Regions from separate parts of the Picosynechococcus sp. PCC 8807 genome, predicted to be linked through region 3. Evidence: predicted binding sites of a transcription regulator. Region 3 holds the regulator's gene; each other region holds the start of a gene.
The links. The regulator HrcA, encoded in region 3, represses chaperone genes, less so after heat shock. The targets are predictions, from matches to a motif close to TTAGCACTCNNANNNTNNGAGTGCTAA.

Region 1 (7,956 bases), 1.1 Mb from region 3:
CTGAAGGGTTTACCCAAAAAGAGGCGATCGCCAGCGGCATTTCCCCCACACAGCTTGAAACTTGGTATCGTGACGGTTATCTAATTGTCCAATAGTCCACGATCTCAGCACTGATAATCTAACTGAAACTTAAAAAATAATTAATGCATTTCAAGATGGAAAAAATTCATAGCAATTTAATATCAGCTGGATCTGCTTGTTGACATTTTTAGACTGTAACTGAGTTGAGAGTTACTATCAATTACCACAGAAACTGGAGGCGTCTTTTTTACATTGTGAAGTTATTTTTTTTAATTTCAAATCAAAAAATATTTGTTTCTTTTCCATAAACGAAGCCATAAGAAACATCGCTTGATATTATAAAAGGTAGCCCCCAAAGAATTAACATACAAAAGTTTGTTTTTGTGGCTCACCATCGCCGCTATTGTTTCGCCTGTGTGCCATGTCAGCAGCACGTCCGCTTCGGTTTTCAACACCTGAAATTATCGCCAGTTTGCTGCATCAACCGGTTATTGTTTCGCCTGATCTATCTCTCATCGCATTGAGCGATCGCCTTTGTGCCGATCCTCAGCTTGTTGGTGTGCTGGTTATGGCTAACGAACAGCTCCTTGGCACCGTTTCTCCTGGGGATATTTTACGGGCGATCGCCCAGGGGGAAAATCCCCAAACGGCCACCGCCGCAGAGATTATGCAACGGCCCGCCCCGACCTATCCCGTGGCCGCCCTCGACCAAATCGAATCATTATGTCAATACTTCGCCGAGCAGCAGCTTGCTTGGCTGGCCCTTGTAGATGAGCAAGGGAAACCAGTGGGAATCTTGCCTGGCGATCGCCTCGCCGAATTACGCCAACACCTCGACCCAGAACCAGCCGCAGCACCGGAATACAGTCACCATGAACTGAAATTTTTTGAAGAAATTCTTGAAAATGCCTTTGCTGGCTATTGGGACTGGGATTGTATCAACAATATCGAGTATCTCAGCCCCAGTTTTAAGCGGATGTTTGGCTATGCAGATCACGAACTGCCTAACCGCCCAGAATCCTGGCAAAAACTGATTTTTCCCGAAGATCTCCAGAAAGTTAACCACAACCTGCAACAGCACATTGCTAGCCACGGCGAAATGCCCTTCTGCAACGAAGTCCGTTATCGTCACCGAGATGGCTCCACTGTCTGGGTGCTTTGTTCTGGTAAGGTCATCGAATGGGATGCACAAGGTCAGCCGCTGCGTATCATTGGCTCCCACATTGATTTGACTCCCTACAAACGCTTTGAAGAACGCCTCAAACGCAGTGAAGCCTCCCTCCAGGAAGCCCAACGCCTCGCCCACATTGGCAGCTGGGAAGTCGATCTAGCCACTGGTCATCTCTCCTGGTCACCGGAATTGTTGCGGATGTTTGGTTTAAATATGGCCCAGGGGCCACCCACCTACGATGAACATTGGGCCTTAATCCACCCCGATGACCAGGAACGCCTCAAACGCTGCGTTGAAACAGCGATGCGCACGGGCGAAAGCTATATGGTGCAATACCGTGCCCAACTGACCAATGGCCAAATTTTCTACCATGAGGCGAGGGGGAGTAGTCAAAAAGATGCCTCTGGCAAAACCATCCGTTTTTTTGGAACTGCCCTCGATATTACGGAGCGGGTCTTGGCAGAACAGGCTCTCCGGGAAAGTGAACTCCGTTGGCAATTTGCCCTAGAGGGTTCTGGGGATGGGGTCTGGGATTGGAATGCCCAAACAAATCATGTCTTTTTCTCGCGGCAGTGGAAAGCGATGTTGGGCTACGGCGAGGCGGAAATTGGTGACACCCTGATGGAATGGGAAAGTCGTGTCCACCCAGATGATTTGGCAATGACTTATCAAGCCATCCAGGCTCACCTTGATGGCCAGACAGAAACCTATCGCAGTGAACATCGGGTGCGGTGCAGAGATGGTTCCTACAAGTGGATTTTAGACCGGGGCAAGGTGATCGAATGGACGCCGTCAGGGGAACCCCTGCGGATTATTGGTACCCATAGTGACATTGGCGATCGCAAACAGGCGGAGCAGGCGTTGATTGATGCCAAAGAAGCAGCAGAAGCGGCCGCCCATGCCAAAAGTATGTTTTTAGCCACCATGAGCCACGAAATTCGGACGCCCATGAATGGCATTATCGGAATGCTCAATTTATTGCTCTATAGCGAAGAGCTCACCACAGAACAGCAAGAACACGCCCGCATCGCCCTTTCTAGCGCCGAATCTTTACTGATCTTGCTGAACGATATTTTGGACTTCTCGAAGATGGAAGCCGGTAAGCTGCAACTAGAAACGGTGGATTTTGATCTCCATCAATTTTTTGAAAATTTTGCCAAGTTGATGACGTTTGCGGCCCAGGAGAAAGGTCTCAATCTCATTTTTGATTTACGGGGTTTGCGGCACGGTTCTATCCAAGGGGATCCTGGGCGTTTACGACAAATCCTGACGAATCTGGTAAGCAATGCCATTAAATTTACCAACCAAGGGGAGGTGATGATTCGCTGTCAAACGGAGCGGGTTGGCGATCGCCTCGATTTTACCTGCTCAGTGACGGATACTGGCATTGGCATCGCCGCTGAGAAATTGAACGATCTTTTCGAGCCTTTTACCCAGTTAGAAGCAGGAACCACCCGGCGTTATGGTGGCACGGGTCTCGGTTTGGCGATTACCCAGCGTCTTTGTCAAGTGATGGGGGGCACCATTGAAGTGGTTAGTACCCCAGGGGAGGGGAGCTGTTTTACCTTCACCCTAGGGTATGGGGCGGGGCGTTCTCAACTGTCGCGGATGACCGCCGATAGCTTGCAGGGATTAGAGATCCTCATCGTCGAAGAGCAACAAACCCAACGAGAAATTTTGCGCGATGAGCTCCAAGCCTGGGGCGCCACTGTCCAAGCCGCAGCCAATGGCCAAGAGGCGATCGCCCTTTGGCAAACCCAGCCCCCCACCACCGCAACGCCCCTCCTGATCTTGGATCATTCCCTGAGGGAGATCGATGCCCTGACCCTCGCCCAAAATCTCCAACAGCTTTACCCCCAAAAAACCTGCCAGTTACTGCTGCTCACCACGTTTCCCTACAGTCCCACCGATCCCCAAAGCTTCCCCCAACTCACGGCAACCCACCACCTCGTCAAGCCGATTTTATCCCGTCCCCTGTGGCAGGCTTGTCGGCGTTTCTGTGAAAATTTCGCCCAGCCAAACGCTAGACCCCCAGATTCTGGCTCCCAACCTAGTGCAAGCAAACAGGGCCAAAAAATCTCGGCCCGCCTCCTCCTCGTGGAAGATAACCCCGTCAATCAAATTATTATTCGGGGCCTCTGCCAACAGTTTGGTTTTTCCGTCGATGTTGCCCCAGGGGGCACAGAAGCCCTACAAATGCTCCAAGCAACCCCTGAAAATCAGCCCTATCGTTTAATTTTGATGGATTGCCTCATGCCCAAGATGAATGGCTTTCAAACGAGCCAACATATTCGCCGGGGTGGCGGCGGCGATCGCCACCGGCAGATACCGATCATTGCACTCACCACCACCCTAGGAGAAGCCAACCAAGAGCAGTATTTGGCAGCGGGCATGAACGACTACCTCAGTAAACCCCTCAATCCCCAAACCCTCCGAGAAACCCTCAATCACTGGTTACAGGAACAGTCTCCGACGGGCTAATTTGATTTTTCGCCCAGAAAACAAAAAAAGCACCCCGGAGGGTGCCCAATGCAGATAATGAATTTTTAAAAGGGTTCAGGAAAAATTACATCATTCCCATGCCAGGCATTCCCATGCCGCCCATGCCACCCATACCGGGCATACCACCACCCATGTCAGGGGCGGGTGCTTCGGGTTCGGGCTTCTCAACGACGAGGGCTTCGGTTGTGATCACCATTCCAGCGATGGAGGCTGCATTTTGCAGAACAGAACGGACAACCTTCGCCGGGTCAATGATGCCAGCGGCAATCATATCGACATATTCGCCAGTGGCCGCGTTGTAGCCAACGTTGAAGTCACTGGTACGAACCCGTTCTACAACCACAGAACCTTCGGCACCCGCGTTATCAGCCAATTGGCGGAGGGGCGCTTCTAGGGCGCGGGAAACGATATCGACACCGAGTTTCTCTTCGTCGCTACTGAGGCTTGCCTTTACTTCAGCGACCTTTTCAGCGAGGTGAATTAGGGTCGTGCCACCACCGGGAACAATGCCTTCATCGACAGCGGCTTTGGTGGCATTTAGGGCATCTTCGATGCGGAGTTTGCGGTCTTTGAGTTCAGTTTCAGTGGCTGCACCAACTTTGATCACAGCGACACCACCAGCAAGCTTGGCGATTCGCTCTTGGAGTTTCTCCATGTCATACTCGGAGTCGGTTTCAGCCAGTTGCTTACGGATTTGGCTAACGCGGGCGTCAATGTCAGCTTTGCTGCCGCCACCGGAAACGATGGTGGTTTCTTCCTTGCTGATGGTGATCTTTTCGGCATTACCGAGCATATCAAGGTCAATGGCTTCGAGGCTGAGGCCCACTTCTTCGGAAATGACCCGACCGCCGGTGAGGACAGCGATGTCTTGGAGCATTTGCTTACGGCGATCGCCAAAACTGGGAGCCTTGATTGCGGCGGCATTGAGGACACCACGGGCTTTGTTCACAACGAGGGTCGCCAGGGCTTCCCCTTCGAGATCTTCAGCGATGATCAACAGAGGACGACCGGAACGGGCTACCTGTTCAAGGGCGGGCACGAGGTCGGCGATCGCCGAAATTTTCTTGTCGGTGATCAGGATGTAGGGATTTTCAAATTCAACGATTTGCCGTTCCTGATCGGTGACGAAATAGGGGGAGATATAACCGCGATCCAGTTGCATCCCTTCAACTACATCCAGTTCGGTGGCGAGGGACTTGGACTCTTCAACGGTGATCACGCCATCTTTGGTGACTTTGGCCATGGCTTCGGAGATCATCCGGCCTACTTCTTCGTCATTGCCAGCAGACACAGCGGCTACCTGGGCGATCGCCTCTCCTTCAACGGGCTTGGCGATCGCGGCAACTTCCTTCACGAGGAACTTCACTGCCGCATCGATACCCCGACGCAGGGCCACAGGGTTCGCCCCAGCCGTCACATTTTTCAAACCTTCGCGGATCAACGCTTGGGCCATAACGGTGGCAGTGGTCGTGCCATCCCCAGCACTGTCATTGGTTTTCGCTGCCACTTCCCGGATTAACCGTGCCCCCGTATTTTGGAGCGGATCACTGAGTTCAATATCCTTCGCAACGGTGATCCCATCGTTGACAATTTGGGGCGCACCATACTGCTTTTCGAGGAGTACATTCCGACCCTTGGGGCCGAGGGTGATTTTTACCGCATCGGCAAGGGCATTAATCCCTGCTTCGAGGGAGCGTCTAGAGTCATCCTTGAAAGAGACAATCTTAGCCATAGGAGTTTGCGTTATAAAGTTTTACGTCACTAGCAAATTTAGCACTCCTAGGGGGCGACTGCTAATGTTTTCTGGTTTCGGCGATGCAAACGGGCCAAAAGCTTTTAAAAAAGGCTTTTCAAGCAATTTGTCTTTTGTGGCTACATATTTTCTTTAAAAAATCAAGTGAGGGATCTCATACCTTTCCCCCCAATGAACCGAAACCCCCCGCACGAAAAAATCACCATAACTAATCACTAATAGAACACACATAGTCCAAGGCCTGATCAATGCCAAAGGAACCGACGGGTCTGTATGTATAGGGATCAGCAATATAATCCGTTTCTAAAATGAGCGCAGCAACCCTAGTTTTACAATTTGCACTGAAGCGACGATAACCAGCTGAACTGCGAAAATCAAAATTAATGGCATCACCATTTCGAGAAATTGTATTGGTGCCAACCCACTTATAACCCTCGTCATATCCACCCATGAAATGTCTTGAATTCGGGAGTTTTTCCCATTGCACTCCCTCGTAACAATTCTCAATCCAGACAAAATTGTGATCCTTGCATATTCCATTTGGCGAAGGGCGATTTATTTGAGCAACGAGTATTTCTTCTCCTTCGGAAGATTGCGGATTTGCCCAGGTGGCTTGAGAAGAAATGTTCCAAAATAAAGATGATGAAATAAATAAAGACAATGCTTTTTTTGTATTCATGTTCATGGTTTAAGTTGAATATGCAAAAAGATGTGCAAAATAGTATGGTAATCAAAACTTGGATTGAGACTACAGATAATCAAATGAGTTTAAAATCATTTCAGCAACCCCAGAATTTCCGCGATCATAAACCGTCACTTGTACTGAATTTCTATTTGAAGAACTAATCACACCAATAGATTGCCCGGTGCCATCGACGCGATACATACTAATCTGATGGCCATTTCGATTAATTCGATTCACATCAGGAGTTTGACCAATTGTCCACATGAGTTCTGCATCAAAAATAGCATTTATATTGATACCCAAGGAACGATATTGAGTCGGATTTTTTTGCCACAATTGATATTCTTCTGGACTAAGAATCAAAATATTGACATCATTATACCGATTGCCTTCAACGTACTTTACTCCTGCCCCCTGAGTTACTGCTCTGTAACCGAAAGGAATCTCAAAGGAAGTTAGGCCAATATTTTCTAGCCAAGGCCAGCGATATTCAACGGTCCTGGTAGATGCTTGGGAAATATACTGTAAACCTTTCCAAGATAAAGTGGAACCATTTTCGATTTCTTTGCTTTTAGATGCTTTATATAGACCTTTATTAAGCGCAAGACTTGTTGATTCTGTTCCATAGGATTGTCTAGGATTACTTATAGAACAGGCAAAATCTAATGCCCGACCCCAAAAATCACCGACCGGGTCATAACTACTAGAGCCGTAGTGTGAAGCTAAGATAATTGCATAAACTCTAGTTTTACAATTTGCGCTAATACGAGAATATCCAGCAAAACCGCCATCATGATGATCGAAATTTATAGCATCACCATTTCTCGAAATTGTATTAATGCCAACCCACTGATAGATATAGTCCCCGAAATGGTAGACATTTCGGGCTGGAGAGCCTAGATTTTTCCATTGAACATTTTCATGACAATTTGGTAGAACCCTCGGATAATTACAAGAACCCTTTGAGGGTGGAGGCTCAACTTGAAATAGAAGTTTTTCACCTGTGACGGGAAGCTTTAGAGTTGCGAAAACAGCTTCCGGCTTTAAGCCCAAAAATAAAATTGATAGAGTTATTAAAGATAAAATTTTGTTCATTCTTCTAGACATATAGACAATCAATTAAAAAAACTATTTTTCTAAATAAAACAACCTAAAAATATAAAAAATTTTCTCCTTATTTAACATCAATACTACAAAGCAATGCAATCATAACTCTGCTCGATGGGTGAGCCAATGCTTAACCCAGCTTCGGGGCCACGCAGCCCAAAAGTTATGCTTCCGTTTGCATTGCCGTAACTAGGCGCATTTCCCACTAATCTTGGGAGTTGATACGTTTTCCCATCGACATTAATGACAACTTCTCCGGTATGAGGCCCAGGATTTTCATCGTAAAAGGAAGCCTCTAGTTGTGTAATTCTGCCGCTTGAAGTGGTGCATCTGTATGTCGATTGGGCAACAGGTGTTCTGGTAGATCCTTGGGAGATATCTTTCCGTGGAGAATTATTTATGCCAATTTCTTCGAGAAACTGTTGATATTCTTCTAAGGACATCCCTGCAGAGGAACCAGGATTAACAATATTTTCAATGGTTTTCATGGTTTGTTGTTGCTGTGTTTCAGATAACTCGTCAAATCCAGGTTGAGATGATAAAAAATGCTCGACCGCACCCAGGTAATTTCCGTTTTTGAGCTCGTTTACGGCCATAGCGAGATCAATTGTCATCATGAGATATTCAAAAGCTTCGGCAACATCGAAATATTCGAATTTTCCGTAAATCAGTCCCATCGTATTCAAAATTGTCGGGGTGTAATCTGTAACGGCTTCG
Region 2 (7,956 bases), 480 kb from region 3:
ACAGGGAGCCGTTGCCACAGGTGATGAACCTCCAAGGGAGTCGAGGGAAACAATTCAGTCCCCCATTATACCGGAGAGCTTTCGAGATGCTAGGCCGCGAGTAACTGGGATGTCTGCGTCAAAAATGCAGCTTCATCTTTGAAAATGCGCACAAACTGCTCCATTTGGGTCAGCTCTAATACCATGCGCACCTGGGAATTGATCCCACAACAGCCGAGGCGTTTACCATGGGATTCTGCCAATTTTGTGCCCTGACTGAGCACCACCGCCGCCGCACTGTCGATAAATTCTACCTGCTGGAGATCGACTAAAATTTCTCGACTGAATTCGTCATTGATCGCCCCATGGAGCGATCGCCAAAATACGTCAAGATTTGAGGTTGTCAAAGCACAATTTGGGCGCAGAATAACAGGCTGTTGGTTTTTATCCATCGGTAGACTCTCCCCAGGGGAACTTCCCTGTTTACCCATCGTCTTAGTCACAGCTTTTATACAAAAATCAAACAACTTTTTCGGTTGAAAAAACCCTGAAAAGGCTGCTAAACATTTGATTCGGGATAGAACCATTGTATGGGGGAGACTCAAAAATCAGGTGTGATGATAACTTATCCTGAACAAAAACATCTCGTTACCAAAAGATCCTTTATTGCTTCGAGAACGGTATGTTTGTTTACATTTTTTCTAAAAAAAGAAGCCCGAAGTTTAAAAATTATTTAAGACCGGGGAGAAATTGTGTAAATACCTCGAAAATGGAACCATGACCTAAACAAACTTCACCACTTTACGCTATTTAGACCATTCATTATTTACCTTTAATCAGCGACAATAAGAGAATCTTTCTTTTGTAATGAAATCAGTTCCTTATTTAGGGAAACATTACTATTGTGAGTACGCCATTTATGATTCGTCGTTTAGTGGAAAAAGCCCTTTTCATTAAACAGATGACCCCCGAAATTGAAAACGCGATCAACTCCGAGTTGACACGCCTTGGCCATGTTTCCGATGCGGATTATGAAGCCCTCGAACTTTTGATGGCAGAAATGGATGCGGGCCGGATTCAGCTTGTGCCCAGTCGCTTTATCTTTTGACAAGACCCTTAAACTGGCTGGGGTTTGGGGGCTGAGGGACAAAGATTGGCGATCGCACAGACCTCACATTGAGGTTTTCTGGCATTACAGACGGCGCGACCATGGTAAATCAGACGGATCGACCAGTTTTCCCACTCCGGCTGGGGAATTAATTTCATCAAATCCCGTTCAATTTGTACCGGATTCTCAGATTTTGTGAGGCGCAAACGATTACTCAAACGCTTGACATGGGTATCCACCGTCACCCCCGCACAAATCCCAAAAGCATGGGCCAGAACAACATTGGCCGTTTTCCGGGCCACACCGGGCAAGGTCAGAAGCTCTTCCATGGTTTGCGGCACTTTCCCATTGAAAACCGCCATAATCCGCTGGCAAGCTCCCTGAATATTTTTCGCTTTATTTCGATAAAATCCCGTTGAGCGCACTAGCTGTTCAATGTCTGCCACATTTGCCCCGGCAAAGGCCGCCGCATCAGGAAATCGGGCAAAGAGCGCCGGTGTAACTTTATTTACTCGCTCGTCGGTACATTGGGCTGAAAGAATGGTTGCCACCATGAGTTGCACGGGGGTTTCATAGTCCAAACTACAGGTGGCATCGGGATAGAGTTCGTGGAGTTTTTCGAGAACGGCGATCGCCCGTTTTTTCTTACTACGCGGGTAATGAATTGCCATGGGCACTATTTTTCCTGTGGCTTCACGGTAAACTAATCAAGATTCATTATTGACCTGATTTCGTTTCCCATGGCAACCTACCTCATTGAAGTTGGTACAGAAGAACTCCCTGCTGATTTTGTCGCGGCGGCGATCGCCCAATTAAAAGACCGCGTTTCCCATAGCCTCACGGAGTATTTTCTCACCCCAGACGGAATCGAAGTCTACGGAACCCCCCGACGCCTGGCTGTGTTAATCCAAGGGTTGCCAGACCAGCAGGCTGATCGGGAAGAAGAAATTAAAGGCCCCCCCGCTGCCGCCGCATTCAAAGAAGGTCAACCCACCAAGGCCGCTGAAGGCTTTGCCCGCAAACAGGGGGTTGAACTCTCCGCCCTGGAGGTGCGCCCCACGGAAAAAGGAGACTTTGTTTTTGTCCAAAAGAAAACCCTCGGTCGCCCGACGCCAGAAATTTTGCAGGAATTGGTTTTAGGTTGGTTTACGGCCCTCGAAGGGCGGCGCTTTATGCGGTGGGCCGATGGTGATCTGCGCTTTCCGCGGCCGATTCGCTGGTTGGTTTCCCTTTGGAATGATGCTGTTTTACCCCTGGAATTGGTGAATGGCTCCGGTAAGTTAGAAGCGGGTCGTATTTCTCGTGGGCACCGGATTTTACATCAAGGGGAGGTGACCCTGAGCAATGCGGCTGATTATGTGGCGACCTTGCAACAAGCCTTCGTGGAAGTTGATCCCCAGGTGCGGGAAGAAAAAATTGTTGCTGGCGTCAAAGCGGCGGCAGCAGAGATTGGTGGTGAGGCAAAAATGCCCGCTGATCTCCTCGCTGAGGTGGTGAATTTGGTGGAATATCCCACGGCGGTAGTCGGCGACATTGAAGCGGAATTTTTAGAGCTACCCACGGAAGTGATTACGACGGTGATGGTCACCCATCAGCGGTATTTTGCGGTGCGCGATCGCCAAGATAAAACAAAACTCCTCCCGAAATTTATTACGATTTCCAATGGTGATCCCAAGAAATCAGAGATCATCGCTGCGGGGAATGGTCGGGTGATCCGGGCGCGGTTAGCGGATGGTCAATTTTTCTACCGGGCCGATTGCGATGAACATTTAGAAACCTATTTGCCCCAACTAGAAGCCGTCACCTTCCAGGAAGAATTAGGGACGATGCGGGACAAGGTAGACCGCATTATGGAAATTTCCCAGCAAATCGCGGAACAGCTTGGCCTGTCTGAGGCGGACAAAGAAATTATTGCCAGCACCGCTATGCTCTGTAAGGCGGATTTGGTGACACAGATGGTCTATGAATTCCCAGAACTCCAAGGCATCATGGGTCAAAAATATGCCCTGGTCAGTGGGGAAGCACCCGCCGTGGCCGAGGGGATTTTTGAGCATTATCTACCCCGCAATGCCGATGATATTTTGCCCCAAACCCTTGCCGGTCAAGTGGTGGGCATGGGCGATCGCCTCGATACGTTGGTGAGCATTTTCGGCCTGGGGATGATCCCTTCTGGTTCCTCGGATCCTTTTGCACTGCGACGGGCGGCCAATGCAATTATTACTGTCGCTTGGGACGCGGGTCTTGAAATTGACCTTGGAGAACTGTTAGCCCAGGGTGCGAAGGATTTTGTTACGGCTCACCCCGATAAAACGTCTCCCCTCGAAGCCCTGCAAAGCTTCTTTATTCAGCGGATTCAGACTCTGCTCCAGGACGAAAAAGGTATTGATTATGACCTGGTGAATGCGGTGCTGGGTGATGATGCAGAATACACTGAACGGGCCTTAACGGATTTACTGGATGTCGGCGATCGCGCTGCCTTTTTACAGAGCATTCGTGACGATGGCCAACTCGCAAAAATCTACGCCACCGTGAACCGTTCTGCAAAGTTGGCCGCCAAGGGGAACCTCAGCACGGATAGTCTTGATCCGACAGGGGTAATTAACCCGGAGAAATTTGCGCAAAATTCCGAGCGCGATCTCTATGCCGGCTTAGTGGAACTCGTGCCCACCACCGAAGTGGCCCGCACCGAACGGGATTACCAAAAACTGATCGATGGGTTAGCTGCCCTGGCCCCCACAGTTGAGCGGTTCTTTGATGGGGAGGATAGTGTTTTGGTGATGGCAGAAGATCCTGCTGTGCGGGAAAATCGCCTCAATCTCCTTGGGCTGTTGCGGAACCACGCGCGGGTTCTGGCAGATTTCGGGGCGATCGTTAAACAGTAGATCCTTGTTTATTTTTAGAGTCATGGCAGGGACAGAAAGCTGTCTCTGTCAGGGTTTCCCCTGAGAAGCAATACAGTTCAATTTTTGGGGCGATCTAAAGTTCGGGAACCCGTACATTATCAGGAGTTGTCTGGATTTAATTTTCTCCGCTAAATTAGCACTCAGAGATTGAGAGTGCTAAACTTCAATCTAGCTAAATTTAGTCGTTTATTGATCTGGAGAAATTATCCATGGCAGCAATTAGCATCAATGTTTCTACCCTCAAGCCCCTCGGCGATCGCGTTTTCGTAAAGGTCAGCGAATCTGAAGAGAAAACTGCTGGTGGGATCCTCCTCCCCGATAGCGCCAAAGAAAAGCCCCAAATCGGTGAAGTTGTGGCTGTTGGTGAAGGGAAGCGCAATGATGACGGTAGCCGTTCCGCCGTTGATGTCAAAGTTGGCGATAAAGTTCTCTACTCTAAGTACGCTGGTACTGATATCAAACTCAGTGGTGATGACTACGTGCTTCTTTCTGAGAAAGATATCCTCGCAACCGTTGCGTAATTATTTTTAGGTTTGACCTAAGCAATCGTTTCAGATTTTTCTATTTTTTCTCGTAAAACGCTCAACCTAGAAATTCAATCATTATGGCTAAATCTATTATTTACAACGAAGATGCTCGCCGCGCCCTCGAAAAAGGGATCGACCTCCTCGCTGAAGCTGTTGCGGTAACCCTCGGCCCCAAAGGTCGGAACGTTGTGCTCGAAAAGAAATTTGGCGCACCCCAGATCGTGAATGACGGTGTGACCATTGCCAAGGAAATCGAGCTCGAAGACCACATCGAAAACACCGGTGTTTCTTTGATTCGCCAAGCGGCTTCTAAAACCAATGATGTGGCCGGTGACGGAACTACCACAGCAACGGTTCTCGCCCACGCCATGGTCAAAGAAGGTCTCCGCAACGTCGCGGCTGGTGCGAACCCCATCGCCCTCAAGCGCGGTATTGATAAAGCGACTGAATTTCTCGTTGGCCGCATCAAAGATCAAGCTCGTCCGGTAGAAGATTCGACGGCGATCGCCCAAGTCGGTGCCATCTCTGCGGGGAACGACAAGGAAGTTGGTGACATGATCGCCAAAGCCATGGACAAAGTCGGTAAAGAAGGTGTGATCTCCCTCGAAGAAGGGAAATCCATGGAAACCGAACTCGAAATCACCGAAGGGATGCGTTTCGACAAGGGTTACACTTCCCCCTACTTCGTCACCGACACCGAGCGCATGGAAGCGGTTCTCGAAGATCCCTTCATCCTCATCACTGACAAGAAAATCACCCTGGTACAAGACCTCGTCCCGATCCTCGAACAGGTTGCTCGCCAAGGTAAGCCCCTCGTAATCATCGCTGAAGATATCGAGAAAGAAGCCCTTGCTACCCTCGTGGTGAACCGTCTCCGGGGTGTCCTCAACGTTGCTGCGGTTAAAGCGCCTGGTTTTGGCGATCGCCGTAAGCAAATGCTCGAAGATATCGCTGTACTCACCGGTGGCCAACTGATCACCGAAGACGCAGGCCTCAAGCTCGACAACACCAGCGTTGATATGCTCGGTAAAGCCCGCCGCATCACCATCACCAAGGACAACACCACCATTGTGGCCGATGGTAACGAGCAGGCAGTTAAGACCCGTTGTGAGCAAATCCGCCGTCAAATCGAAGAATCAGACTCTTCCTACGACAAAGAAAAACTCCAAGAACGTCTCGCGAAACTCTCCGGTGGTGTCGCTGTGATCAAAGTCGGTGCAGCAACCGAAACTGAGATGAAAGACCGTAAGCTTCGTCTCGAAGATGCGATCAACGCGACCAAAGCAGCCGTTGAAGAAGGGATTGTTCCCGGTGGTGGTACAACCCTGGCGCACCTCGCTCCCGAATTAGAAACTTGGGCGAATGATAACCTCACTGCGGAGCAACTCACTGGTGCTTTGATCGTGGCCCGTGCCTTGACTGCCCCCCTGAAGCGCATTGCTGAAAACGCTGGCCAAAACGGTGCGGTAATCGCTGAGCGTGTGAAGGAAAAAGACTTCAATACTGGTTTTAACGCAGCAACCAACGAGTTTGTTGATATGCTCGCGGCTGGTATCGTTGACCCTGCTAAGGTAACCCGTTCTGCAACCCAGAATGCGGCTTCTATCGCTGGCATGGTTCTCACCACTGAGTGCATCGTTGTTGACAAGCCTGAAAAAGATAAGGCTGGTGCGGCTCCCGGTGCCGGTGACTTCGACTACTAAGGCTGAAGTTTCAACTCCAAAATCTGCAAAACTAATTTAAGTTAACTTAATCCCTCTGATTCATTTCAGGGGGATTTTTATAGATACAATTAGATTTGAGCACTAAATTGATAGATAAAAAAGTAAAAAAAAGCAATTGTTTTTTATTGAAAAATGTTGGACTCTAGCTACTATGAATTGACAAAGTTATATTTATTCAGATTCTAATGTTTTAGTCGGCAAGCCTGTAATTAATTAAAGGAACCAGAATTTCTGTTGAATTCCTTTTAAGTCTTTTTGCAAATGGACGGTCTGAAGCTGAAATATTAGAAAATTATCCATCCCTCACATCAGAATCAATTCGTGAAGTCTTTGCTTTTACTGCTGAATCCATAAAAATTGCTTAATGTTGCTTTTGATGTCAGTTAAGCTGGAGCCTGCTATATATTTGGGGTAGATATGGAGGGACTATAAATTTATGGATGCAGAACAGGAAAGAAATTGGGCGATCGCCTGCCATCTGTCGAGTTTGGCTTGGATTGTCTTAGCCTTTGTCGGCATTGGGGCGATTCCCTTTGTCAATGTGATTGCGCCGGCGGTGGTCTGGTATCTCAAAAAAGAGGAGTCCGAGCTGATCGATGCCCACGGAAAGGAATCGGTTAATTTCCAGATTTCGATGACCATTTATGGTTTGGCGGCGGGAATTATTCTTAGTATTTTGATCATCGCCGGAGTTGTTTTGATGATCCTGTTGGGCATTGGTGGCAGCAATAATCCCTTTGCGGCCCTGGTGGCAATTGTGACGGGGATTGGTTTCTTTATCTTTTTGGCGCTGATTGTGGCGATCGCCATTTTTCAGATTGCAGTCGTAATCTTGGCGGCGACCAAGGTTCAAGAAGGGCAAATGTATCGTTATCCCTTTAATCTCAGACTACTGAAATAAATAACTTTCATAAAACAGCCCCCCCTGGAATGATTGGCCAAGGGGGTTTTTAATTAAACTTTAGATGCAAAAATTAGCTCAGAACCCAATGCACAAGGGTACGCACCGGGAACCCTGTACCGCCTTTGCTGTAAATGTCGGCGTCTTTTTCTGACCAGGCTGGCCCGGCAATATCAAGGTGTGCCCAGGGGGTTTTTTCGACAAATTCCTTGAGGAACAACGCCGCCGTAATCGAACCGCCTTCCCGTGGCCCGGTGTTTTTCATGTCGGCGATGGGAGATTTTAAGCCTTCAAAGTATTTTTCTTCGAGGGGCATCTGCCAGAATTTTTCGCCCGCTTTTTCTGATGCGGTGGCGATCGCCTCGGCGAGATCATCATTGTCACTCCACAGACCACAAATATCGTCACCTAGGGCAATGACGCAGGCTCCGGTCAAGGTGGCAATGTCCACAATCGCCTCGACCCCTAGCTTTTCGGCATAAACGAGGGCATCGGCGAGGGTGAGGCGACCTTCGGCGTCGGTGTTGTTCACTTCGATGGTTTTACCGTTGGAGGCCGTGAGAATATCCCCCGGACGCATCCCCCGACCACTGATCATATTTTCAGTAGCCGCACTAATGAAATGCACTTCCACATCGGGTTTGAGTTCGGCGATCGCCTTTGCCGCCCCAAAGGTTGCCGCTGCGCCCCCCATGTCCATTTTCATCATCGCGATGCTGGGGCCGGAGGGTTTAATGTTATAACCGCCAGAATCAAAGGTTAACCCTTTGCCGACAATCGCCACCTTCTTCCGGGGTGTGCCTGGGGGTTTATA
Region 3 (7,956 bases):
GTCGATTCCCAAGAATATGCCGATTATTTCGGGGAAGAAACCGTCCCTTACCTCCGTGGTTTAGGCCAAGAAGCCCAGGAATGTCGTAACTGGGGCATGCAACAGGATCTGTTTAAATACAGCGCACCTTTCCGCAAAGTCCCTCAATTTATCACGACCTTCGCCAGCTACAATCAGCCCCTACCGGATCAGCACGTGTATGGCTCTGGTAACGATGCCTTAGAAATTCAATTTGGGGCAATCTTCCCGAAAGCAACCCGGAGTCCCAGCGCCAGCCCTGCTCCCTTTAATAAGGATACTCGGCGGATCTTGATTCACCGTGGCCCTGGCATTAACAACCAACTGGGTAATCCCCGTGCCCGCGCCACACAACCCGGCAGCCTTGGAGCTAAAGTATTCCGTCTCAATAACGAATTACCATCAGGTAAGACTACCAACGTTAGTTTCTCGGAAAGTGCGACCCAAAAGGTCATTGAAGCGGCTTACCGTCAGGTCTTTGGTCGGATGGTCTATGCTGGCCAACGCCAGAAAGTGGCAGAGATCAAGCTTGAAAATGGTGAAATCACCCTGCGGGAATTCATCCGGGCTTTGGCAAAATCTGATGTTTTCCGGAATACTTACTGGTCTTCTCTATACGTAACCAAGGCTGTGGAGTACATCCACCGTCGTCTGTTGGGTCGTCCCACCTATGGTCGTCAAGAAATCAACAGCTACTTTGATACCTGTGCGAAAAAAGGTTTCTATGCCCTCGTTGATGCGATCATTGACAGTAAAGAATACGAAGAAGCTTTCGGTGAAGATACAGTTCCCTACGAACGCTATCTGACTCCCGGTGGTTATTCGCTGCGCCAGACTCGCCCCGGTGCGCTCCGTGAAGATGTGGGGGCTAAGGTTCAGGTTGAGAAGACAGCTCGCTTTATTGAGTTGGGCACTTCTAGCACGAAGAATCTACCGGTGACGGATGTGGATGCTCGCCTCAAGCAAGGGGTTAACGTCCAACGTCAGCAAACGAAGGCCTTTAAACTCACGGATACCTTCAACAAGGTCGAACTGAAAACGGCGATCGCCGCGGCTTACCGTCAGATCTTTGAGCGGGACATCGAACCCTATGTTGTCGATGCGCAATTTACTGCCCTCGAAAGTAAGCTGGGCAACCGCGAGATCAACATGAAGGAATTCATCGAAGGTCTGGGTTGTTCTGAGCTGTACCAGAAGGAATTCTATACTCCCTACCCCAACACGAAGGTGATTGAAATGGGAACGAAGCACTTCCTTGGTCGGGCTCCCTTAGATCAGCAGGAAATCCGTAAGTATAACCAAATCCTTGCTTCCCAAGGTCTGAAAGCCTTTATCGGCGCGATGGTTAACAGCATGGAGTACCTCGATAACTTCGGTGAGGATACGGTACCCTTCCGTCGCTTCCCGACTTTACCGGCGGCAAACTTCCCCAATACGGAACGACTCTACAACCAACTCACGAAGCAAAATCGTGATCTTGTGGTACCGAGCTTTGAGCCTGCGGTAAAACGCTAAAACACGAAAATTCGGTTAAGACCATAAAAACTGCCCCCCTTTCAAAATTAAGAGAGGAGGGCAATTTTTTAATTGATTTTCCAGAGGATTATTTTGGGGAACCGACGGTTGTTGATGCTACTGGGAAATTTGTAAAACGTAGGGAGCGCGACCTGCATTACCAGCCTGTTCAAAGTTGCCGATAAAGACTTGGTAGCGGCCTGGATTCCAAACACCACCAATTTCGGCAGGAATCCCGCTAAAAGGATCGGCGATCGCACAGAAGGGATCTGCACTGGGATCATCGGCATTTTTGATCAGAAGCGTAAAGGGTCTGGAAACGCCACCGTTAGGATCGACAACGCTGAGATTGAGAGACATCAGGCCATTGCCATTAATGCGAAAGGTGTGGTTGGGGCGATTGGCAATCCAGCCACAAAAGTTACTATTGGTTGGCCCCCCAGCCTGGCCGGTGATTGTCCCGTTAAAAACTTCATTGGAGGTAATGGCTCCGTTAGCGGCGATCGTAAAGGTTTCCGGGCCGGCGATCGCCCCTTGAATACCACCAAGACCAGCAGCAATGGTCAGGAGCGTTGTTGCCCCAATAATGGTCGGTGCATAAAATTTTGTCATGGCTGTCCCCCTCCCCAGTTGGGTTATACCGTCAGAGGCTCCCTTGATCAAGTGAGCGTCTAGGCTCTATGAAAGAAAAGATTCCAGGAAAGTTCCACTACTGCTGTTTTGTGAAGGCTTGTTAAGCAAAAAGGCCCTGAAACAGCGATGGCGATCGCCACCTTTAAGATCGATACCAAGCAAAAATAAACCATGGTTGAACATGGGAAGATTCGCAATTTGCCAATCGAGCGGTACCATTTTAAAGGGTTTGAGCGAAATTTCCCGTCACCTTATCATAAACAATTTGATCACCCTCCCCCAAAAGGAGCCGATTAGTAAGCATCTAAGGAGAAAGTCCATGAGTCGCGTGTATGTCTTGCTGTTTAATGCCCGGACAGAAAATGAAGGGATTCACACACTCCAAACTGGCGATCGCAACAAGATTTTAATGTTTGAAGATGAAGATGACGCCACCCGGTTTGGGCTAATGTTGGAGGCCCAGGATTTTCCGCCCGTCTCCATCGAAGCCATGGATGAAGAAGACATTATCGAGTTTTGTCGGGATGCAGATTATGATTGGCAACACGTTGCCGCCGGTGAATTAGCCACGCCCCCCGAAGCAAATGTGACAGATTTAGCTTGGGATCCAGAGGGAAAGCAACAGCCAGCAGAGCAAACCACAGCGTCAGAAAACGATTTGTCGGATACAGAATTAGACCGCATTCGACGTCAATTAGAAGGGCTTTTGTAGTGTATTCGGAATAGATTAGATTGACAGCATCTTAATGCCCAAGGCGATCAAAACTCCGCCGCCAAAAAACTCGACCTTTTCGCCTAAATGTCCGGAAATGAGTTTGGCACAAAATAGGCCCCCATAGGTGGCACAAAAAGCAGCCAAGCCAATGCTGAGGGAGTAGGGCACAAGCGGTTTACCAATGAGGCCGAGGGAAACGCCCACCCCCAAAGAGTCGATGCTGGTGATACTAGAAATAAACAAAATTTTCCACAGGCTATGGATTTTGACGGATTCACCATCGTCATCGCCTGGCTTGGCTTGCATTTCTTGGTAAGCGTTGTAGCACATATGTCCACCCACCAAAACCAATAGGGCAAAGGCCACCCAATGATCGTAGGCCATAATTATAGTCTGGGCAAAGCGTCCCAAAATGAAGCCGAGGGCGATCGCCACCCCTTCAGAAAGCCCCGAACTGAGCGCAAAAAATAAAGCCCGTTTTCCAGAAAAGTGACGAATACCAAGGGCTAAGGCGGCGGAAAAAGAGTCAATACTGAGGACAAGGGCGAAAATAATAATGTCTAATTCAAAACCCATAAATGCCGTGGCGATCGCCAACTCAAAAAGAATGCATTTATTACTATAAACGAAAAATCGTGGGTCGATTTATCATAGTTTTTTCATTGTTTCCGAGTTCCACAAAATTATTTAAAAAATTCTTCCAAAAAAAGTAATTGCCTACAAATAAATCCTAATCCTCGTGAGACTGAGCGAAATAACAATCTGCTTTTTACTTGGAAAATGACGACTCTAGACTTATAAAAATCGGGTCTAAATAATCATTATATTGAGAGCATTTTAAGGCCCATGGCAATCAGAATGCCACCGCCAAAAAACTCTACCTTTTCCTTTAATTGACTAGAAATTAATTGTGCGCAAAATAAGCCCACATAAGTAGCAAAAAAGGCGGAAATCCCGATCCCCAGGGAATAGGGAATTAAGGGTTTGCCCATTAAACCAAGGGAAATACCAACCCCCAAAGAATCAACACTGGAAATGCTAGAGACCAAAAGAATTTTCCAAAGGCCATGAATTTTTCTGGGTTCATCCTTCTTATCATCTGGGAGATTCTGCATTTCTCGGTAGGCGCTGTAGCACATGTGAACACCGATAAGGATCAAGAGAATAAAAGCAATTCCTTGATCATAGAAGGTGATGTATTGGGCAAAATTACCCAGGAGAAAACCGAGGGAAATAGCGCCGCCACCGGAGAAACCTGAACTGAGCGCAAAAAATAAGGCCCGCTTGCGGGAAAAATGGCGTGCTCCTAGTGCAAGGGCGACAGAAAAACAGTCAATACTCAGCACTAGGGCGAAGAGAAAAATATCTAAGTCAAAGTCCATGAAATCCCCTATGGGTACTCCCCTAAAAAGATTGTGGCGATCGCCATCAACAAAAAAAACAAAAAATTAAATTATTTGATTTTTATTTTCTAAGATTCTTAAACCTTAAAAAGCGGCTTTTAAATTCTCAGACAGATAATCTGCTGTGGCTTCAACTAAGGCGATCGCGTTTTCATAGAACATCCGCGTCGGGCCAAGCACCGCAACACTGCCAACGGGCGTTTTTTCTTGGTAATAATATGTGGAAATAAGGGCGCAGGTTTTCATGGGTTCTAGAGGATTTTCGGTGCCGATGTGAATGAGCGTCGGGCGATCGCCTGGTAAACCATTAAAAACCACCGGGAGTAGCTGTTCTTGTTTCGCCTCTAGCAAGTGCAATAGGGTTTGTAACTGCTCAATTTGGGAAAACTCAGGTTGCCGCAGCACTTCCGAAATGCCCCGTACTAGAATCGGCGTCGCAATCGTATTGGGCACAATCTGAGCAATCTTACCCAAAATCGTCTCCAATAACAGCTGACAATGGTGAAAGTCTTCATCTAAAGCCTGGGGATCAAGGCTGGCAATTTCTTGGAGCGATCGCCCCTGGAGATGGTGATTTAAAAAATTCGATAGAATCTCTAGCTCATCGGGGTCACAGTCCAGGATCAAGGACAATGATTGGGGTTGATAGCTATCCGTCACCACAATCATCATCACCTTCTGATCCCCTAGGGGGAGTAACTGCAGATAGCGTAGGCGAGTATGGTTTTGATGGGGCACCGTGATTAGAGCAATATAACCACTTAACGTCGCCAGGATTTGCGTTGCCCGCTGGAGGGTCGCATCTAGTCCCCAATACTCTGCGGCAGTCTGTTCCTGTAACGTTTGGCTCGCTCGTTTGCGGGTCTGGGAATTGGGGGTGACGAGTTCGTCCACATAGAGACGATAGCCGGAATCAGAGGGGACCCGTCCCGCCGAGATGTGTGGTTGATACAAGAAACCTGCCTTTTCCAACTTGCCCATCACATTACGAATGGTGGCAGAACTGACCTGAAAGTCATATTCCTCCACAAGGGTTTTGGAGCCTACGGGTTCCGCTGTGGAAATGTAATGGTTGACCGTTGCTCGAAAAATATTTTGGTGACGGGGATTAAGAATTTTCTGAGCAACCATACGCCGACAGTAGTGCTTTCAATAACTAAGAAATATAAAAAAATAGTAAAAAAACTTGGCTTAACTTAAGAAAGATTTAAGGTCTAAGTTTGGGTTAGTATAGCTCATTCTTCCCTAGTAGCGCGGTAGGCTTTGATCCACAGAGAGGGTGTAAAGGTGAATCCCACCTTCAATATTGATCACTTGGGTAAAACCTTGTTGTTGCAGCCAGTAACACATTTGTGCCGAACGCACACCATGGTGACAGAGCACATAGGTTTCTGCCTGGGGGTCAAAGTCCACGGCAATGCGGGCAGCCCATTGTTCAAATTGACTCAGGGGTAAATTGGTAAAGCCTGGGAGAGCGACAATCTCTAGCTCATCGGGCTCACGCACATCAATGAGTTGCAAAGATTCGGTCGTGGCGACGCGCTGGGCAAAAACTGTGGGACTGACGGCCTGGAGTTGTGGGTTAGAACTAGGGTTGGTCATGGTCAAGCTACTGATAAAAAATTAAGAGGTGAGCATTTCTAGCATTTTCTGGCTGCGTTTGGGAATGCCAAGGCTGAATTGCTAGGGGATCTTCACCTTAGGGGGGTTCAAAGTTAAGGAGTATTGCAGTTCCCCCGGAGAGTCGGTCAAGAAAATTTGGGAATGGTACAAGTAACGTTAGAGGCGTTAGATCTTCTGTCCCACTTTTTGAAGATGGTACAGGATAAAGCATTCTGCTTGGCGATCGCCTTTATTCTGCGTTAACGATTTATAAATATTGCATTTTTTAAGAAACAGCCATTAATTTTTTTGAGTTTGTATGAACTTTGCAAATTTTCCGTGGTTATCCACGATTATTTTATTTCCCATTATTGCGGCATTATTTTTGCCCCTCATCCCCGACAAAGATGGGAAAACAGTGCGCTGGTATGCCTTGACCATTGGCTTAATTGACTTTGTGATCATCGTGACAGCCTTTTACACGGGCTACGATTTTGGCAACCCGAATCTGCAACTGGTAGAGAGCTATACCTGGGTCGAAGCAATCGATCTGCGCTGGTCAGTGGGGGCCGATGGCCTTTCCATGCCCTTGATTCTTCTCACGGGTTTTATCACAACTTTGGCGATCTTGGCAGCCTGGCCCGTAAGCTTTAAGCCAAAGCTATTTTATTTCCTGATGCTGCTGATGTATGGCGGTCAAATCGCTGTCTTCGCCGTGCAGGATATGCTGCTGTTTTTCTTTACCTGGGAATTAGAACTGGTTCCGGTTTATCTGATTCTGTCCATCTGGGGTGGCAAAAAACGGCTCTATGCCGCAACGAAATTCATCCTCTACACCGCTGGTGGTTCATTATTTATTCTGATTGCCGCCCTGACCATGGCCTTTTATGGGGATACGGTCACCTTTGATATGACGGCGATCGCCCAGAAAGACTTTGGCATTAACCTCCAACTGCTGCTTTATGGTGGCCTGCTTATCGCCTATGGGGTGAAGTTACCGATTTTTCCTCTGCATACCTGGCTCCCCGATGCCCATGGTGAAGCCACCGCCCCGGCCCACATGCTCCTCGCCGGAATTCTCCTAAAAATGGGCGGCTATGCCCTACTGCGGATGAATGCCGGGATGCTGCCCGATGCCCATGCCCTGTTTGGCCCGGTGCTTGTGATCCTCGGAGTCGTCAATATCGTTTATGCGGCCCTCACTTCCTTTGCCCAACGTAATCTCAAACGAAAAATCGCCTATTCCTCCATTTCCCACATGGGCTTTGTGCTAATTGGGATGGCTTCGTTTACCGATTTGGGGACGAGTGGTTCAATGTTACAGATGATTTCCCACGGGCTCATTGGGGCGAGTCTCTTCTTTATGGTTGGTGCCACCTATGACCGTACCCACACCCTGATGCTCGATGAAATGGGTGGGGTCGGCAAAAAAATGAAGAAAATCTTTGCGATGTGGACGACCTGCTCGATGGCTTCTTTGGCACTGCCGGGGATGAGTGGGTTTGTTGCTGAATTAATGGTATTCGTCGGTTTTGCCACCAGTGATGCCTATAGCCCTACTTTCCGGGTGATCATTGTTTTCCTCGCGGCAGTGGGCGTCATTTTAACGCCGATCTACCTGCTTTCGATGTTGCGGGAAATCCTCTACGGCCCAGAAAACAAAGAGCTTGTGGCGCATGAAAAACTGATCGATGCCGAGCCTCGCGAAGTCTTTGTGATTGCGTGCTTGTTGATTCCGATTATTGGGATTGGTCTGTATCCGAAGGCCGTGACCCAGATCTATGCTTCTACGACGGAAAATCTAACGGCGATCCTGCGCCAATCGGTGCCGAGTCTTCAGCAAACGGCACAGGCACCTAGTTTAGATGTTGCGGTTCTGCGTGCCCCAGAGATTCGCTAATCGTTCAAACTTGAGTCCATAATTTTTGCAAGGCGGTGTGTTAATGGGCACTGTCTTTTTTATTAGCTGGAGTTCGGCGATCGCCTTTATCAAAGGACTTGATACACTAGAAATCATCAATGATTTCACAGACATGACAAGAAGCCAGGCACTTCTCGAGAGACGATTGG

Region 1: groL (chaperonin GroEL) is a predicted target of HrcA. The motif match lies at 5,465-5,491, and genes of this name have one in related genera.
Region 2: groES (co-chaperone GroES) is a predicted target of HrcA. The motif match lies at 4,124-4,150, and genes of this name have one in related genera.

The regions. Positions count from the first base shown of each region.
Region 1 covers NZ_CP016483.1:162,443-170,398, reverse strand. The annotation lists gene AWQ24_RS00850 (glycosyltransferase family 4 protein) at 1-95, shown strand, start outside; gene AWQ24_RS00845 (PAS domain-containing protein) at 443-3,673, shown strand; gene groL (chaperonin GroEL) at 3,759-5,426, opposite strand; gene AWQ24_RS16180 (hypothetical protein) at 5,656-6,132, opposite strand; gene AWQ24_RS16175 (hypothetical protein) at 6,196-7,227, opposite strand; gene AWQ24_RS00825 (hypothetical protein) at 7,323-7,956, opposite strand, start outside.
Region 2 covers NZ_CP016483.1:2,584,576-2,592,531, forward strand. The annotation lists gene AWQ24_RS12510 (TIGR03960 family B12-binding radical SAM protein) at 1-18, opposite strand, end outside; gene AWQ24_RS12515 (STAS domain-containing protein) at 90-482, opposite strand; gene AWQ24_RS12520 (hypothetical protein) at 899-1,087, shown strand; gene nth (endonuclease III) at 1,096-1,758, opposite strand; gene glyS (glycine--tRNA ligase subunit beta) at 1,828-3,969, shown strand; gene groES (co-chaperone GroES) at 4,200-4,511, shown strand; gene groL (chaperonin GroEL) at 4,595-6,220, shown strand; gene AWQ24_RS16585 (DUF433 domain-containing protein) at 6,454-6,606, shown strand; gene AWQ24_RS12545 (DUF4870 domain-containing protein) at 6,678-7,142, shown strand; gene AWQ24_RS12550 (leucyl aminopeptidase) at 7,216-7,956, opposite strand, start outside.
Region 3 covers NZ_CP016483.1:2,105,033-2,112,988, reverse strand. The annotation lists gene AWQ24_RS10290 (phycobilisome rod-core linker polypeptide) at 1-1,533, shown strand, start outside; gene AWQ24_RS10285 (hypothetical protein) at 1,651-2,145, opposite strand; gene AWQ24_RS10280 (DUF3110 domain-containing protein) at 2,486-2,878, shown strand; gene AWQ24_RS10275 (manganese efflux pump) at 2,894-3,478, opposite strand; gene AWQ24_RS10270 (manganese efflux pump) at 3,703-4,263, opposite strand; gene hrcA (heat-inducible transcriptional repressor HrcA) at 4,369-5,415, opposite strand; gene AWQ24_RS10260 (rhodanese-like domain-containing protein) at 5,530-5,886, opposite strand; gene AWQ24_RS10255 (NAD(P)H-quinone oxidoreductase subunit 4) at 6,206-7,786, shown strand.